3 regions of the Streptomyces sp. NPDC054841 genome follow, and region 2 is predicted to be linked to each of the others. Evidence: riboswitches for the same ligand, from Rfam matches in the RefSeq annotation. Region 2 holds a riboswitch; each other region holds the start of a gene.
What was found. Region 2 has a riboswitch for cobalamin ahead of ACWGI8_RS37925 (ribonucleoside-diphosphate reductase subunit alpha). Riboswitches for the same ligand answer to the same signal wherever they lie in the genome.

Region 1 (6,262 bases), on a different contig from region 2:
CGCCCTGGATCCGAAGCCACATCAGTGACATCAGCCGCTTCGCGGCGGGCGCTCGCTGATCCAGCCTGATCCACCGGACAGGCCCTATTGGGCCCGGGCACCCCGGATCCAGCCGCATCCGCTGTCCCGTGCCGGGGCCGGGCACGCACGCGCGTGTCCGGCCCCGGCCCGGAGTGGGCTCAGGATGCCTGAGCGGAGAGATCCGTCCGGATCTCACGGGCCGCTGCGACGAGGTTGTCGAGTGACGCCCGGGTCTCCGGCCAGCCACGGGTCTTCAGGCCGCAGTCGGGATTGACCCACAGCCGCTCCGCCGCAATGGCCTCGAGTCCCTTGCGGAGCAGGGCCCCCGCCTCGGCGGTGCCCGGGACGCGCGGCGAGTGGATGTCGTACACACCGGGGCCGACCTCGCGCGGGTAGCCGGCAGTGGCGAGTTCGCCGGCGACCTGCATATGGGAGCGGGCGGCCTCCAGGCTGATGACATCGGCGTCGAGGTCGTCGATGGCCTGGAGGATGTCGCCGAACTCGGCGTAGCACATATGGGTGTGGATCTGGGTGTCCGGGCGCACCCCGCTGGTGGTGAGGCGGAACGCCTCCGTCGCCCAGGTGAGGTAGCGAGCCCGGTCCGCGGCGCGCAGCGGCAGCGTTTCGCGCAGGGCGGGTTCGTCGACCTGGATGACGGAGGTTCCCGCCGCCTCGAGGTCGTCGACCTCGTCCCGCAGGGCGAGAGCGACCTGGCGTGCGGTGTCCCCGAGCGGCTGGTCGTCGCGGACGAAGGACCAGGCGAGCATGGTGACCGGGCCGGTGAGCATGCCCTTGACCGGTCGGTCGGTGAGCGACTGCGCGAAGCGGGTCCAGCGCAGGGTCATCGGTCCGGGGCGGGAGATGTCGCCGGCGAGGATCGGCGGGCGGACGCAGCGGGTGCCGTACGACTGGACCCAGCCGTGCCGGGTGGCGAGATATCCCGTGAGCCGCTCGGCGAAGTACTGCACCATGTCGTTGCGTTCGGGCTCACCGTGCACCAGGACGTCGATTCCGGCCTCCTCCTGGAAGGAGATGACCTCGCGGATCTCGGCCTCGATGCGCTCCTCGTAGCCGGCGGTGTCGATACGCCCGGCGCGCAGATCGGCACGGGCGGTGCGCAGTTCGCCGGTCTGCGGGAACGATCCGATGGTGGTCGTCGGCAGCAACGGCAGCGCGAGGTGGGCGCGCTGGGCGGCGGCCCGCTCCGGGTACGGCTGCGCGCGGCGGCCGTCCGCGTCGGTGACAGCTGCCGCCCGGGCGCGCACCGCCGGGTCACGGGTGATCGCCGAACCCGCACGGGAGGCCAGATCGGCCCGGTTCGCGGCCAGCTCCGCCGCGATCGTGTCCGTGCCCTGCGCGAGGCCGCGGGCCAGGGTGACGATCTCGGCGGTCTTCTGGCGGGCGAAGGCGAGCCAGCGGGCGATCTGTGGATCGATGTCGTGCTCGACGGTGCTGTCCAGCGGGACATGCAGAAGCGAGCAGGAGGCGGACACATCGACCCGGTCGGCGAGACCGAGCAGGGTGCCGAGGGTGGCGAGCGACGCCGAGAGGTCGTTGATCCATACGTTGCGGCCGTCGACGACGCCGGCGACCAGGCGCTTGCCGGGCAGCCCGCCGGCCGCGGCGAGTTCGTCGAGGTTCGCGGCGGCCGGGCCGGTGAAATCGAGGGCGAGACCGTCGACGGGAGCCTTGGCCAGGACCGGCAGCGCTTCGCCGAGCCGGTCGAAGTAGGAGGCGACCAGCAGCCTGGGCCGGTCGCTGAGGCCGCCGAGGCCGCGGTAGGCGCGGGCGGCGGCGTTCAGCTCGGCGGGCGTGCGGTCCTGTACGAGGGCGGGCTCGTCCAGCTGCACCCACTCGGCCCCGGCGGCCCGCAGTTCGGCGAGTACCTCGGCGTACACCGGCAGCAGCCGGTCCAGCAGCGTCAGCGGCTCGAAGCCGTCGTCGACACCAGGAGCGGGCTTGGCCAGCAGCAGATACGTGACCGGGCCGACGAGCACGGGGCGCGCGCGGTGGCCGAGTGCGAGCGCCTCCTCGAGTTCGGCGACCTGCCTGGCCGGATCGGCGGAGAAGACGGTGCCGGGTCCGAGCTCGGGGACCAGGTAGTGGTAGTTGGTGTCGAACCACTTGGTCATCTCCAGCGGCGCCACGTCCTGGGTGCCGCGTGCCATCGCGAAATAGCCGTCCAGGGCGTCTGCCTCGACGGCGGCACGGTGGCGGGCGGGGATCGCGCCGACCATCACGCTGGTGTCCAGGACGTGGTCGTAGTACGAGAAGTCACCGGTCGGCACCTCATGGACACCGGCCTCCGCGAGCTGCCGCCAGTGGGTGCGGCGCAGGCCGGCGGCGGTGTCCCGGAGGGCGTCCGCGGTGACGCGGCCCTTCCAGTAGCCCTCGATCGCCTTCTTCAGTTCCCGGTTCCGGCCCTGCCGGGGGTAGCCGTACACGGTGGCCCGTGCTCCCGTGGCTGCGGACTTGCTGGTCACGGAACTCTCCTTCGCGAGCGTGTCTCCGATACGACCCCGGGAACGGATCGAGGGCGCGAAGGAACGGCGACCGGGCGGCCGGATGTTGCCCGTGTCCGCCTGGTGTGTGCGCCGACCCGCCCTCGAGGTCACCGGGATCTCCGCACGCGTACGTCGCGTGCGGGCAACGGGCAGGTCTTCGGACTCGCGGGCACGTCGCCGGTTTCCCGGCGGACACCTACTGGCCGTCGCTTCCCAGACCCGGCCGGGCCCAGTGCGTATGACGGCGGTCGTTCCCGCTCACCGCTGCGGGGCAGTCCCGGATTCCCACCGGGTTCCCTCTTACGACACTCCTGTCCAACTGACAGGGCGTACCAGCTGCACGGTCAGCGTAGGGGGTACGTGGGTTCGCGGACACCACTGTTCACATTCCGGAAGGAATGTGCGGGTGCGGGCGGCCTGCATGCAGCAGACCGGCCGTCTTGCCGGCGGCCCCGGCCCAGGGGTTGACCGGGGCCGCCGGGGGGCAGCCAAGGGGAGAGGCTGCCCTAACAGAACACCGTGGGGCCGACGAGGAGGAGTGTCGTCCGCAGTGCCACCTGAAGTAAATATATTTACTGCCAAGTACGCAAGGGCATGAAAAAATTCATGCACCTCTGGGTGTGAAAGTCCCCCCTGCAAGACCGTCGCCCGGCCCCGCCCGCGTCAGTACTCCAGGAAGAAATCGTGCTGCTCAGCGGCCTGCTCGTACTGCTCAAGACGCATCTGCGTACGCTCGGGATCGGCATCGGCCATGGCCTGGAGGATGGCCGCCGACAGCACCCCCGGCGCCGCGTACGAGTCGAAGACCAGACGCGATCCGGTGGCGGCCGTGAACGCCACGTCGGCCTCGTCGACCAGCGGCCCCATCGTCAGGTCCGTGATCAGTGCGGTGCGCAGGCCCGCACTGCTTGCGGCCCGCATCGCCGCCAGTGTCTCCTTGGCGTGCCGCGGCATCGCGAACGCCAGCACCCATGTGCCGCCCGCCTCCCGGGACTGCAGCAGCGCGTCGTAGGCCACGCTCCCCCCGCGCGAGACCAGACGCACGTCCGGATGGATCCGCCTCGCCCCGTACGCGAAGTACTCCGCGAGCGAAGAGGAGATCCGCAGGCCGAGAATCGTCAGCGGGACCGACCGGGCGAGCTCCCGGCCGATGTCGAGCACCTTGCCCGTGTCGGCGAACACACGGCGCAGGCCCTCCAGATTGCCGATCTCGGCGTCGACGGCCGCCTGCAGTTCGTTGCGGCGGTCCTCCCCCGTGTCCACCGAGCCGGCGACCGCGCTCAGCGCGATGGGCTGCAGCGCCTCCCGCAGCGCCGGGAACCCGCTGAACCCCACCGACGAGGCGAAGCGCGTCACCGACGGCTGACTCACCCCCACCCGGTCCGCGAGATCCGTGATCGACAAGAAGGCGGCCTCGGTGAGGTGGTCGATGATGTACTGCGCGATCCGCCGCTGCGCGGGAGACAGCCGGTGCCCGCCGAACAGAGCGCGGACCCTCTCCACAGGCGTCGGCTCCGCATCGGGAGACTGCCTTCCCGGCGTGATAGCAGACGCCTGCGCGCGCGCATGCTGCCCTGATGGCACGGTGTGCCTCCTTCGCGTCCCACTTGGGTTCAACATAGCTCACGCACCGTGGTCGCCCACGGGAACCGTCGGCCACTGTCCGGCTGGTGGGACAGCCCCGTACGCGGCTGCCGACTGCGGCCGCCGTACGGCGAGTTCGGGGACGGCTGAGCGGGAGAACCGGCCGTCGTACGGGAAGGCCCCGACCCGGTCGGCACGTGCGGGAGCTTTCCGGGGGCGGGGCCTTCCCTGAGGCGGGACGCGCTCAGCGTATGGGGCCGATGTCCGGGCCGCCGCGCGCGGAGGCCCGAGAGCGGCGGAGGCCGCCGACGCGGCGCTCGGCCACGGCCGCCATGGCCAGACCGAGCAGCAGCGCCACGACGCCGACGATGACGTTGCTGACGATGCTGCGGGTCGTCGCGACGTTACCGGCGACGACCCAGGGGGAGATGATCGTCCAGGCTCCGATGGCTATGGCGCACCAGGCCTGGGAGTGGGTCCGCTCGTAGGCCGAGCCGAACCCGCCCATGCACAGGGCATAGGCGACACCGGTGATCAGGTTGCACACGGCCAGCGTGGTGAGGCCGTTGAACCCGGCGATCCACGGAGAGGCCGCCAGGTACAGGCCCGTGAGGAGGGCCAGTGTCTCTATCGCCTGCGCGCGAGGCGTCGAGGTCGCCCGTTCGAAACGTGCGCGCATCTCGGCCAGGTCGGGGTGCTGCTCGATGCTGGGGTGGGTGGTCATGGCGGGCCGCCTCCTTCGGAAGCGTGAAATCGGCCGTTCACCTGCAATGAAACGCTTTCTGCGCAGTTCCGGTCAACGCGGCCGGGACAACTCGTGGGGACGGATACGGACCGTGTCCGGGCGGCAGCGGCACGGTCATACGACGGTGACGGGAGCGATCAGCCCATCGGCCGACTCCGGCGGGACGGGGGTGGCCTGAGTGCTGATCAGGTCCCCCTGGGACAGGGCTCCGGTGCCGGAGAGGTCGATGTGGACCCGCAGTCCGTAGGAGGCGCCGGGGTCGAGGTCCGGCACCCTGACGGTGAAGGGCACGCGGCCCCCCGGAGTCAGCTCGACGTCCGTCTGGACCTGTGCGCCGACCACCGTGGAAGGACCATCGGCAAAGGAGACGTCCCGGACCTCGACGAGGACCCGGGCCGCCAGGGTCCTCGGACTGTCGGCGGGGAGGGTCACGAAGCCCGCGACGGTGTCCGTCATCGCGGCCTGCCCGCCGGCAACCGTGCGGGGGCCCGCTCCGGGTCGCGCTCGTCGAGCCGCGCCAGGAGCGCGGCGACCTCCGCGGTGATCGGCAGCCCGGTCCGCTCCTCCACGAACAGCCGCCGGCCCGCGGGGCCGGCCTCGAAGAACACGTACTGCCCGGCGGGGCGCCGGGCGGCGGTCTTCTTCGTGCGGCGGGTGCGCCCCGACGGGCCGGCGTTCATGCGTCTCCTCGGTGCAGGGGATGGAACGTGCTCGGACGGGGACTTCGTCACCTCCATGCGTTCCACCCCCTGCCGCTCGGCGGAGATAGGACTTACTCGTCCAGTCTAGGCGTCGGGGGTGGCGTACACGCGCTCTCCCCCGACGTAGGTCAGCGCGACCTTGGCCTCCGCGATGGCCTCGGGCGGCCCCGCGCACGGGTCCCGGTCCAGGACGATCAGGTCGGCGAGGGCTCCGGTCCGGACGCTGCCGGTGTCGTCGAGGTGGTTCACGTACGCCGAGCCCGCGGTGTACGCCGTGAGCGCGGTGGTCAGGTCGATCCGTTCGTCGGGCAGGAACACCGGGCTCCGCTCCCCCGGCAGGACGCGGTTGACCGCGACGTGGATGCCCTCGATCGGGTCCGGGCTGCTGACCGGCCAGTCGCTGCCCGCGGCGAGGGTCGCACCCGCGCGCAGCAGTGCGCCGAACGGGTACTGCCATGCCGCCCGTTCGGGTCCGAGGAAGGGGATGGTGAGCTCGTCCATCTGCGGTTCGTGCGCGGCCCACAGCGGCTGCATGTTGGCCGTGGCGCCGAGCTGCCGGAAGCGGGGGACGTCGTCGGGGTGGACGACCTGCAGATGAGCCAGGTGCGGGCGGGTGTCGGTCGGGCCGTTGGCGGCACGGGCGGCCTCGACGGCGTCCAGGGCGTCGCGTACGGCCCTGTCGCCGAGGGCGTGGAAGTGGGCCTGGA
Region 2 (5,319 bases):
CCCTCGACGTAGTCCGCCGTCCGCGGGGCCGCAGGCGACGAGAACATCGCCGGTGTGGGACCGTGCTCGACGATCGCGCCCGGGGTGCCCTGCTCCGCGAGAAAGAAGGCGCACTGGTCGGAAACGCGGGCCGCCTGCTGCATGTTGTGGGTGACGATCACGATCGTCACCTCGTGGGCCAGTTCCCTGATGGTCTCCTCGATACGGCGCGTGGAGGTGGGGTCCAGGGCCGAGCAGGGCTCGTCCATCAGCAGCACCTTGGGGCGTACGGCCAGGGAGCGCGCGATGCACAGACGCTGCTGCTGGCCGCCGGAGAGCGCGCCGCCGGGCTGACGGAGACGGGAGAATCCGGCGACGCCGAGCGCCTGGTTGGCGCGGTAGGTGAGGAAGACGCCGACCAGCAGCATGATGGCCAGCACGACGGCACCGCTGCCGCGGGCACCTCCCCGGAACAGCCGGTCCCCGAGCTCTCCCCCGCCGCGCAGGGCGCGGGGCGTGTCCGCCGCGTCCGCGGGGTCCGGTGCGGGCTCGGACGGGCCGGTGAGCCCCGGCATGACGACCGTCATCGGGCACCCGCCCCGGCCCTGATGGCGGCGCGCGCAAGGGCGTTGGACGCGAAGCCGTGGCCGTCGTCGTCCTGCTCCGCACATGTGGACGCCGGTTCCGCGGCGCCGCGCAACGGCACTCCGCGCAGCCGGGGCCTGCTGGGCATCCCCTCGGCCAGCCGGGCCACGGGAACGGCCGCCAGGAACTGGCTGAGGTTGTACTGGCACTCGCGCTGGCGCAGATAGGGCCTGCCCGCGACCGCGACGGCCCGCCCGTCGAGCTCGAGGCGCCATGTCCAGCTGCCCGCCGTGTCCGGCATGGAGAGCAGCACACGGGCCTCGGCGACCTTCTCACGCAGTTCGATCATCGCGGCAGCGCATTCCTCCGGGCCGGCGAACGCTTCGGCGCTGCGTCCCAGTTCGCGGTTGTTCGCCCCGATCAGCCGCCACCCGACCGGCTTCTCCTCCTCAGGTCTCTGCGGCGATACGCGCATCACGTACAAGAACCGTGGCCGAACCGTCGAAACCACCCCCTCTCGTCGTCCGTCCATGTGCTCTGCACGTGTGGCGGAAAAGCCCTCCCCGAGCGCACCTGACGCTCGCGGGTTGTGTAGGGCCTGTATGCAAGGCGAGGTGAAGGCCGAACGGAGGGAAAATGAATGGGAAGCTCCGGGGAACTCAAGGTAATCGTGATCACGGTTCCGGTGACGCTGCGCGGCCTCCGCCCCGGCCCCGCACCACCGGCGGCCCCTGGAAACCCGTGACCTGCGGAAGCGGAATCACCTGGCCCGCCTGCGGCAGACTGCCGGGATGGATGTGATCATCAGACCGCTGGAGCCGCAGGAGCACGACGTCCTCGGCGAACTCACCGCACAGGCGTATCTCGGGGACGGCCTGCTGGACTTAGGGGAGCAGGATCCTTATCTCGCCGTGCTGCGGGATGTGTCCGGACGCGCCGCGCAGTCCGAGGTGCTGGTCGCCGTCGACGGCTCGGGGCGCCCGCTCGGCGGCGTGGCGTTCACGGCGGGCGGGAGGCCGTACGCCGATGTCGCGGGGGACGGCGAGGCCGAGTTCCGGATGCTGGCCGTCGCCGCCGAGGCCCGGGGGCGTGGTGTGGGCGAGGCTCTCGTCAAAGCGTGCATCGAGCGGGCCCGGGCCCTCGAGGGGTGCCGCCGGCTGGTGCTGTCGACCCAGCAGCGGATGCGTGGCGCCCACCGCATCTATGAGCGTCTGGGCTTCGTACGAACCCCGGAGCGGGACTGGAAACCGGCGGCCGGCCGCAATCCCCTGCTGACGTACGCACTTGAGCTCTGAGGGGTGAGCCACGCCACCGCGACACAACATGTGGGGGGCGCAGCATCGACCCGCCCCTACATGTATGCTCGACTCCGTTGCCGCAGCAGGGGAATCCGGTGGAAATCCGGAACTGTCCCGCAACGGTGAGTTGGTCTGCATTCGCTCCTTTGCATACCCACGAGTCCGAGGACCTGTCGGCAACGCACCCGGTCCGTCCGGCCCGGGTGCCGACACGTCCGGGCCTCGCGGAACAGGCCGGTGGACGCGGCGCACCGGCTCTCAGACGCGTGCGCCCGTGCCCCTGCGCCCCGCCGGCCCCCAGCCGAGCGAGGGAGAGCACCCCGTGACCATCGCGCCGCCCGATCCTGCTTCAACGAAGCTCACCGACGGGCCAGGTACCGCGCTGCTGCGGACCCTTACCGACCTCACCGCCGATCTCCCCGACACCGACCCGGGCCGCGTCGCCGCCGCCGCGCTCCGGGGCCGTCACGCGGGCTCGGACGAGGCCGAACTGCGCGAGCTGGCCACCGAAGCGGCCGCCGGCCTGATCTCGGAGGACCCGGCCTACTCACGGCTCGCGGCCCGGCTGCTCACCCTCACCATCGCGGAGGAGGCGGCCTCACAGGGGGCGGCCGCCTTCTCCGGCTCGGTCGCCGTCGGCCACCGCGAGGGCCTGATCGCGGACCGCACAGCCGCGTTCGTACAGACCCACGCCGGGCGCCTCGACACGCTCATCGACCCCGCCGGCGACGACCGCTTCGGCTACTTCGGCCTGCGCACCCTCTACAGCCGCTATCTCCTCCGGCACCCGATCACCCGCAAGGTCATCGAGACGCCGCAGCAGTTCATGCTGCGCGTAGCCGCCGGCCTGGCGGAGGACGACTCGGTCCGGGCCCTCGACGAAGTCGCCTCGCTGTACGGGATGATGAGCCGGCTGGACTACCTGCCGTCCTCCCCCACCCTCTTCAACTCCGGCACGCGCCACCCCCAGATGTCGTCCTGCTATCTGCTGGACTCCCCGCTGGACGAGCTGGACTCCATCTACGACCGCTACCACCAGGTCGCGAGGCTGTCGAAGCACGCGGGCGGCATCGGCCTCTCCTACTCCCGCATCCGCTCCCGCGGTTCGCTGATCCGCGGCACCAACGGCCACTCCAACGGCATCGTGCCGTTCCTGCGGACGCTGGACTCCTCGGTCGCCGCCGTGAACCAGGGCGGCCGCCGCAAGGGCGCGGCCTGCGTCTACCTGGAGACCTGGCACGCGGACATCGAGGAGTTCCTGGAGCTGCGCGACAACACGGGCGAGGAGGCGCGCCGTACGCACAACCTCAACCTGGCGCACTGGATCCCCGACGAGTTCATGCGCCGGGTGAACGCGGACGCCGAGTGGTCGCTGTTCTCACCGGCCGACGTGCCCGAACTGGTCGACCTCTGGGGCGACGACTTCGACGCCGCCTACCGCAAGGCGGAGGCCGCCGGGCTCGCGCGCAAGACGATCCCGGCCCGTGACCTCTACGGCCGCATGATGCGCACCCTCGCCCAGACCGGCAACGGCTGGATGACGTTCAAGGACGCCTCGAACCGGACCGCGAACCAGACCGCCGAGCCCGGCACGGTCGTCCACTCCTCCAACCTGTGCACCGAGATCATCGAGGTCACGAACGACGGCGAGACGGCGGTCTGCAACCTCGGTTCGGTCAACCTCGGCGCCTTCGTCGAAGAGGGAGCCGACGGCGCGGAGATCGCCTGGGAGCGGCTGGACGAGACCGTCCGTACGGCCGTGACCTTCCTCGACCGGGTCGTCGACATCAACTTCTACCCGACCGAGCAGGCCGGCCGCTCCAACGCCAAGTGGCGCCCGGTGGGCCTGGGCGCGATGGGTCTCCAGGACGTCTTCTTCAAGCTGCGGATGCCGTTCGACTCGGCCGAGGCCCGGGCCCTTTCGACGCGGATCGCCGAGCGGATCATGCTGGCGGCGTACGAGGCGTCCTGCGACCTCGCCGAGCGCAGCGGCCCGCTGCCCGCCTGGGAGCAGACCCGCGCGGCGCGCGGCGTTCTGCACCCCGATCACTACGGCGCTGCCGTGGAGCTCAACTGGCCCGAGCGCTGGGCGGCGCTGCGCGCCCGGATCGCCGCGACCGGGATGCGCAACTCGCTCCTCCTCGCCATCGCGCCGACCGCGACCATCGCCTCGATCGCGGGCGTGTACGAGTGCATCGAGCCGCAGGTCTCCAACCTCTTCAAGCGCGAGACGCTGTCCGGCGAGTTCCTGCAGGTCAACTCCTACCTGGTGGACGACCTGAAGAAGCTGGGCGTGTGGGACGCGCAGACCCGTGAGGCGCTGCGCGACTCCAGCGGCTCGGTGCAGGGCCTGAACTGGATCCCGGCGGATGTGCGCGAGCTGTACCGCACGGCGTGGGAGATCCCGCAGCGCGGCCTCATCGACATGGCCGCCGCCCGCACGCCGTTCCTGGACCAGTCGCAGTCGCTGAACCTCTTCATGGAGACGCCGACCATCGGCAAGCTCTCCTCGATGTACGCGTACGCCTGGAAGCAGGGCCTGAAGACGACGTACTACCTGCGCTCCCGCCCGGCGACCCGGATCGCCCGCGCCGCGTCCGGCACCGCGGCCGCCGCCGCACCCATCCCCGTACAGCAGGCGGCCCCCGACGCCGACGCGATCGCCTGCTCCCTTGAGAACCCCGAGTCCTGCGAGGCCTGCCAGTAATGACCACCGCGAACGACAGCAAGGCCGAGAAGAATCTTCTCGACCCGGGCTTCGAACTGACTCTCCGCCCCATGCGTTACCCGGACTTCTACGAGCGCTACCGGGACGCGATCAAGAACACGTGGACCGTGGAGGAGGTCGACCTCCACTCCGACGTCGCCGACCTCGCCAAGCTCTCCCCCGGTGAGCAGCATCTGATCGGCCGTCTGGTCGCCTTCTTCGCGACCGGCGACTCGATCGTCGCGAACAACCTGGTGCTGACGCTCTACAAGCACATCAACTCCCCCGAGGCGCGCCTGTACCTGTCGCGGCAGCTCTTCGAGGAGGCCGTGCACGTCCAGTTCTATCTGACGCTGCTGGACACCTACCTCCCGAATCCGGAGGACCGCGCCGCCGCCTTCGACGCGGTCGAGAACATCCCCTCGATCCGCGAGAAGGCCCAGTTCTGCTTCAAGTGGATGGCCGCCCTCGATGGGGAAGGGGGGGTGGAGAAGATCGAGCGGCTGGAGACGAAGGCCGACCGCCGCCGCTTCCTGCTGAACCTGATCTGCTTCGCGGCCTGCATCGAGGGGCTGTTCTTCTACGGCGCCTTCGCGTACGTGTACTGGTTCCGCTCCCGGGGCCTGCTGCACGGCCTGGCGACCGGGACGAACTGGGTCTTCCGCGACGAGACGATGCACATGAACTTCGCCTTCGAGGTCGTGGACACGGTCCGCAAGGAGGAGCCGGAGCTCTTCGACGACGAACTCC
Region 3 (6,262 bases), on a different contig from region 2:
CGGCCGCCGATCCTGATCCCCTGAGACCAGTCGGGCAGCGGTACTTCCGGCAGCGTCACCAGCAGATGCGTACCCGGAATCGGCGAGCCGAGGACGGCGGAGAAGACCAGCCGGGCCGCGATGACGAAGAGCCCCAGCTTGACGAAGGCGCCGTACGAGCGGGCCCACGGCGCGTCGGTGCGGCGCGCCGCCACGACGTACCCGGCGACGCCGACCAGCAGGCCCAGGAGAAGGGGGTTGGTGGTCCGGGACGCGGCGGTGGCCAGACCCAGAGCCCACACCCACCACGCCCCCGGGGGCAGCGCGTTGCTGCGGCTCGCCTCGGGGGCGCGCAGGACTCCGCCACGGGGCGGGCGCCGCCCCGGGCGCTCGCGGTGTGCAGCGTCGCGGCGCGTGGCGTACCGGTCCCGGCCGGGGCGGCCGGTGTGGCCGTCCGCAGGCGTCGCCGGACGGGCTGGGAACGTGCCGTTCTCGTGGGCGCGGCCGGTGTGGCCGTCCGCAGGCGTCGCCGGACGGGTTGGAAACGTGCCGTTCTCGTGGGCGCGGCCGGTGTGGCCGTCCGCAGGCGTCGCCGGACGGGCTGAAAACGCGCCCTCCTCAGGCGCCGCCGGGCGGGCGGGAAACGTGCCGTTCTCGTGGGCGCGGCCGGTGCGTCCGTCCTCAAGCGCCGGACGGGCTTGATGTGTGCGGTCGGTACCGGCACGGCGGCCGGGGCTCGGCGGGGTCATCCGCGACGGCGGCGGGACTGCCAGAACGCCGCCGCGCCCAGCGCGAGGACCGCGGCGACACCCGCGAGGAGGCCGAGCGACGGGCCGCTGCCGGTCGCCTCGGCCGTCTCGGCAGGCGCGGAGGCGGACTCCGGGGAGGACTGCGACGAGGACTGCGGGGACGCTGTCGTCGACGGGGCGTCGCCCGACACCTGTTCGCCGCAGCCCGTCCTCGGGCAGCCGGAGATCGCGCACAGCAGCGCATCCGAGTTGTAGCGCAGGGGCTCGGCCACCGCGGCGAGGGCCTCCGCACTGGTGGCGTCGGGACGGACCTGCGCACAGCCGGTGCGGGGGGCCGGCGGCGTCTCGCCCCCCGGCGCGTCGGCGGGGGTGCCGAAGTCGACGACCACGCCGACGCGCTTGGTGCCGGCCTTCGCGGGGGTACCCGCGCACAGCGCGGCGAAGCCGGGTGCGGTCCGGGGCCTGGCAGAGTCCTGCGAGTCCGCACTGACGGAGAAGCGGAAGCCGTCCACCGTGCCATCGGCCGGCCGGGCCGTGGCCGGGCCCTGGGTGGCGTACGCCCAGGCCCCGCCGTCGGACTGCCAGAACGACCAGTACCGGTAGCCCGCCGCCTGCGCGGACCCCGCGCCGCCCAGCACGGTGAGCGCGACGCCGAGGGCGAGGACGAGCGCCGTCAGTCGTGCAGGCACGACCGTGCCCACCCCTGTGCGCGTCCCGTACCACCGCGTCCCGTACCACCGCGCACCGCGGGCGCGGGCGCGGGGGCGAGTGCGGTCGGTCGCCCTCGGCATCACTGCTGCTGGTTCTTCCGGCGACCGCTGATCAGGAAGCCGATGCCCGCGCCGGCCGCGACACCCGCGCCGACGATCCACCAGATACCGGCGCTGTCGCCGCCCTTGTCCGTCTCGTCGTCCGAGTCGCCCTCGCTCGGCTGCGGCGTGGCCGCGTCCGTGGCCGTGGGCGCGGGGCCGGTCGCGTTCAGCTGCTCGACCAGGTCGGCACCGCCGAAGTCGCGCGGGTCGGCGCCGGACGCGTGCGCGGCGAGGATGAGCTGCGCGTACGCGGCAGGTCCGGCGTCCTTCGCCCAGCCGGCGGAGTTCTTCTCCAGCCAGGCCACCGCACCGGCCGCCTTGTCACTGTGCCCGGCGGCGGACAGGGCGAGCACCGCGTCCGCGGTGTTGCCGAAGTCCGGCAGCGGAGCCGGGTCGGTCGCGCCGGGCATCGGCGGCGAGTCCAGGTGCCCGGTCTTCGCCAGGGCCTTCGTGAGGTACGCGGCGCCGTTGCGCGCGGCCTGCTCCGGAGTCGCCCTGGCCGGGCTGGCGCACTTCGGTTCCCCGTCCGGCTTCGGGCCGCCGGCGATCATGCCGCGGCCCAGTCCGCCGAGCACGGCCGCCGCCGTGGCGTCGCCGTTCGCGAGCAGCTTGCCCGCCTTGTCCGGCTGGTACGCGAACGCCCCGCCGCCCGTCGCGTCGGCACACGGGATCGCGAAGGAGACGAGTGCGTCGTACGGGGTCTTTCCGTCCTTCGACTTCACGTCGCCCGGCTTGGCCTGCGCCGCGGCGAAGGCGCCGATCACGATCGACGTGGAGTTGGCGTCGGACGGCATGCCCGGGTTGTAGCTCCAGCCGCCGTCCGCGTTCTGCACGGACTTCAGCCACTCCAGGCCCTTGTTGACGGCGTCCTGGTGCCCGCCGAGGGCGCGCAGGGACTGCACGGCGGCCGCCGTGGCGTTGGTGTCCAGCATCGTCTTCGCGTCGCACGGCTTGCCGGCGTCCGCGCGGTACGAGGCGAAGCCGCCGTTCGCGCACTGCTGCCCGGTCAGCCAGTCGACGGACTTCGCGGCGGGCACGGTCCGCATGACGTCCTGCGCGAGCAGCGCCAGCGACTGCCGCCAGACACCGTCGTACGTCGGGTCCTTGGTGCCGTACAGCCCGGCCGGGATCGTGGGCGAGGGAGAAGGGGTGGGCGCGGCCGTCGCGGCCGGGGCACCGGCCACGCAGAGCACGGCGGAAGCGGCGGCGAGCGCTGCTGCGCTGCGGCGAACGGTCATGGCGGACTGTGCCTCTCCTGTCGGGAGCCGGGCACAGGCACGCTGAGGCACCAGGCTCCGGCGCCGTATACCTCGACGGTGCCGGCCACCGGGCGGTCCCGATGGCGCGAACCGGTCACTCCGGTACGAGGCATTCCGACTCACCGCCTGCGACGGCGGCTCACGGTTGCGGGTCAGTGCCGGATTTGCACCGGCTTCCCCCCGTACGGTGTGATGACGACTCGCACACTCTACCGGTCCGTATGCCGGGCCCCCGGGGACGGTCGGCACTGCCGGGCCCGCGCGGACGCGCCCGCCGGAATGCCGGCGCCCCGGCCGACGGGGACGGGCGTCAGTGAGCCGCCACGTACGCCACCGGATCACTGCCCGCCACCGCCTCCGCCCGCCCCAGCTTCACCAGGCGGCGCAGATGGGCCTCCGCCTCCGAGACCGCGATGTTCCGTGAGCCGTAGGGGATCTGCTCCCAGGGGCGGTTCCACTCCATGCGCTCGGCCAGCTGCCACGGAGTGAGCGGCGCGGCGAGGAGCTCCAGCAGTCCGCCCAGCCGCTCCTCGTGGTGGGCCAGCAGCTCACGGACTCGGGCGGGGGCGTCGGTGAAGGCGTGCTGGTGCGCCGGGAGGACCTCGGCGACGCCGAGGCGGCCCACACGCTCCAGGGAGTCGAGGTAGTCGCCGAGCGGGTCGGTGACGGTGGAGTCGTCGGGGTCTTCGTAGAGGCCGATGTGCGGGGTGATCCCCGGCAGCAGATGGTCGCCGGAGAAGAGCCGTCCAACGCCGGGGAGGTTCGCCGGGTGCTCCTCCTCCAGGTGCAGACAGACGTGCCCGGGGGTGTGGCCGGGCGTCCATATCGCGCGCAGCCGACGGCCGGCCAGGTCGACCGGCTCCCCGGGGACGATCTCCCGGTCGGGCAGGGCGGCCCGGAGCCCGGGCAGGGTGCGCATCCGGCCTTCGGCGCGCGCCGCGCGCAGCGGGGCCAGATGCTCCTCGGGGGCGCCGACGGCGGCGAGCTTGTGGGCGAGGTAGTCGAGCCAGGCGCCGGGCCGTGCCTCGCGGGTGCGGCGTACGACGGCGGTGTCGGCCGCGTGCATCGCGATCCAGGCGCCGGACGCCTCGCGCACCTGACCGGACAGTCCGTGGTGGTCGGGGTGGTGGTGGGTGATGACGACGCCGTGGACGGCGGCCACCGAGGTGCCGATGGCGGACAGGCCCTCGGTGAGGGCCGTCCAGGAGGCCGGATCGTCCCAGCCGGTGTCGATGAGGACGGGGCCGCGGCCGGTGTCGAGGACATGGACCAGGGTGTGGCCGAGCGGGTTGTCCGGGATGGGGACCTGGAGGGACCACACGCCTCCGCCGTGCTGGATCACCTGTGGCATGCGTCCTCGAATCTCCGGAGGCGGCAGGGGCATTGCTCACTATAACGAGAACTGATGGACCGTCAGAATGGTCGGGGAGAGTTTGCCGGCATCCCCGGCCGGCCTGCGTCTCGGGTGTCGCCACGCCGAAGATCGTTCTGGTTGAGGGTTCTTGCGCCGACATGACAGGCAGTGCTCGCTGCGATCCACTGGAAGAGGACCTCATGTGCGTCGACAGCGAGGAAGAGCGCTGGGAGGACCCGTGAACACCACAGGCCGCTTTGCTCGCAGGGCCACCACCGTGAGCCTGACCGCCGTTCTGGTCGCTGCAGGGACGGGCGGGGCCACCGCCGCCGGCACGCCCCACGACTTCGCCCGCACGGGCGGCCTCCGCGCCTCCGCCACCGCCGCCGACGACGACTGGATCTCGGTCACCGGCCCGCCTCGCAGCATCACCGCCGAGTGGGTCGAGACCACCGACAAACCCACCGGCATCTCGGTCAAGATGCCCGGCAAGGCCGAAACCCAGGAAGGTTCCTTCACCCTCGACTCCAAGTCGATCCAGATGCGCATTTACAAGGTCGAGGACGGGAACAAGCGCTTTGCCTTCGAGGTCGCGGACACTTCGGGAACTGACGTCAAGGATGCGCTGGGCACGGTCATCCCAGGCGCTGCTGCCCCGGTCAGCGGGACCGTGACCAGCAACCGCGCCACAACAGTCGACGGCCACCCCGCCCGCGAGGGCCGTATCACGTTCAACAGTGACGGCGTCCCGAGCGTGATCCTCATCCGTGTCATTGCCGCTGACGGCCAGCTTGTCGTGCTTGCGACCAGTGCCCCCACTGCGAACGAGAAGGGCCTGAACGTGCTCTACAAGCGCTTCACCAGCAGCCTGCGCATCCCCTGACCTTTCCGTTCGGGTGATCACCCGAACGGTGCGAATGAGTCTCTCCGCATGCGTGAACGTCAGGGTGTGCGCAGGCTGGGAGAAGCTGCCGCCCGTGCGCACGGTGAGGGACGATGATCGTATCCGTGGTGTCGATGCCGGAAGGGCTCGTCGCTCGTACAAACCTGCCGGAGGCCCGTGAGCGTCTCGCGGCATCGCGCTTCCTGCTCGTGGACATCGAGCTGCCCGAGAAGGCGTCGCCCGACGAACAGCCGGTCTCCCGGCAACTCGGTCTGGAAGCCGAGGGCTTGACGTGGCTGGGCAGGGAAGGCGAATCCGTACGGGCCGAGTTCCTCGGGGACACTGCGGGCTTCGTCGTGCCCGTGGTCGAAGCGGGCCAGGTCGCCCATATGCATGCCTTCGTGACCGAGCGGTACCTGGTGATGGTTCACCGAGGGCCGATGGGACCGGTCGCGAGCCTCATCGGCCGGTTGCGGAGCGAAAGGCCTTCCGACCCCGTGGCACCACGCGCTCCTGCCCTATCTGGAGGCCACGGACGAGACCTTTTCGCGAAGGATGCTGAGCCGCAGCTTTCCGGAGGAGCGGCAGCGGCTCGCTCGCTCGTACCTGCGCGCCGCCAGGTTGGTGACCCGGCTCTGGCGGAAGCTGCACGACGACAGTCTCGACGTCGATGACTGATGGGCCCATCAGCCCTCCTCCGTGGCTTTGTTCAAGAACTGATGGCCCGTCAGAATTGTCCGGATGCGGACCGGTCGAGCACCGGGGAGGGCCGCTACGCCCCCACCCGAAGCCGCCGCTCATCCGCGGCGTCGCTGATCGCCGGCCATACCCCCGCCACCATGCCCTGACCGACGGGACCGTCGGGATCCCTGCGGGCATGGAGTCGTGCAGGCGGCCGTCTCCGGCTCCAGCGACCGGGATCGCTGGAATCGTTCGAAGGGAGCCGGCCGGACCTGGCGCAGTGCGGCTGGTGCCCTGAGTCGGGACGCTTCTCTGGCGTCAGGTCGGGCATGGCGTGCCGCCTTCGCTACGCGGCCGCGGTGTTCGTCGGCGCGGTGTCGGGGTGGTGCTTCAGTGCCATACGGGCTCTCACTCGCGCCTCGCCCTCCATGGTCACCCAGTGCGGGTGGGTCGACACCTCGATGGACAGCTCCCGAACCAGGGCCCAGAGACGGGCCTCCTCCGCCTTCTGCTCGTCGGTGTAACCAGGACTGTCCGCCTGGCCG

Region 1: linked by a shared signal. The riboswitch ahead of metE (5-methyltetrahydropteroyltriglutamate--homocysteine S-methyltransferase) and the one ahead of ACWGI8_RS37925 (ribonucleoside-diphosphate reductase subunit alpha) in region 2 are both predicted to bind cobalamin.
Region 3: linked by a shared signal. The riboswitch ahead of ACWGI8_RS29110 (prenyltransferase/squalene oxidase repeat-containing protein) and the one ahead of ACWGI8_RS37925 (ribonucleoside-diphosphate reductase subunit alpha) in region 2 are both predicted to bind cobalamin.

The regions. Positions count from the first base shown of each region.
Region 1 covers NZ_JBSGZO010000436.1:13-6,274, forward strand. Annotated here, with positions in the region: gene metE (5-methyltetrahydropteroyltriglutamate--homocysteine S-methyltransferase) at 180-2,504, opposite strand; cobalamin riboswitch at 2,657-2,877, opposite strand; gene ACWGI8_RS35780 (MurR/RpiR family transcriptional regulator) at 3,189-4,109, opposite strand; gene ACWGI8_RS35785 (SPW repeat protein) at 4,354-4,833, opposite strand; gene ACWGI8_RS35790 (YbaY family lipoprotein) at 4,969-5,310, opposite strand; gene ACWGI8_RS35795 (hypothetical protein) at 5,307-5,534, opposite strand; partial or broken gene ACWGI8_RS35800 (amidohydrolase) at 5,640-6,262, opposite strand, start outside.
Region 2 covers NZ_JBSGZO010000507.1:120-5,438, forward strand. Annotated here, with positions in the region: partial or broken gene ACWGI8_RS37910 (phosphate ABC transporter ATP-binding protein) at 1-341, opposite strand, end outside; gene ACWGI8_RS37915 (hypothetical protein) at 563-1,042, opposite strand; gene ACWGI8_RS37920 (GNAT family N-acetyltransferase) at 1,356-1,859, shown strand; cobalamin riboswitch at 1,912-2,054, shown strand; gene ACWGI8_RS37925 (ribonucleoside-diphosphate reductase subunit alpha) at 2,185-4,569, shown strand; gene ACWGI8_RS37930 (ribonucleotide-diphosphate reductase subunit beta) at 4,569-5,319, shown strand, end outside.
Region 3 covers NZ_JBSGZO010000276.1:4,566-10,827, forward strand. Annotated here, with positions in the region: gene ACWGI8_RS29100 (energy-coupling factor transporter transmembrane component T) at 1-335, opposite strand, end outside; gene ACWGI8_RS29105 (SCO2322 family protein) at 725-1,417, opposite strand; gene ACWGI8_RS29110 (prenyltransferase/squalene oxidase repeat-containing protein) at 1,519-2,778, opposite strand; cobalamin riboswitch at 2,871-3,018, opposite strand; gene ACWGI8_RS29115 (MBL fold metallo-hydrolase) at 3,110-4,150, opposite strand; gene ACWGI8_RS29120 (hypothetical protein) at 4,392-5,036, shown strand; gene ACWGI8_RS29125 (hypothetical protein) at 5,592-5,714, shown strand; gene ACWGI8_RS29130 (hypothetical protein) at 6,064-6,262, opposite strand, start outside.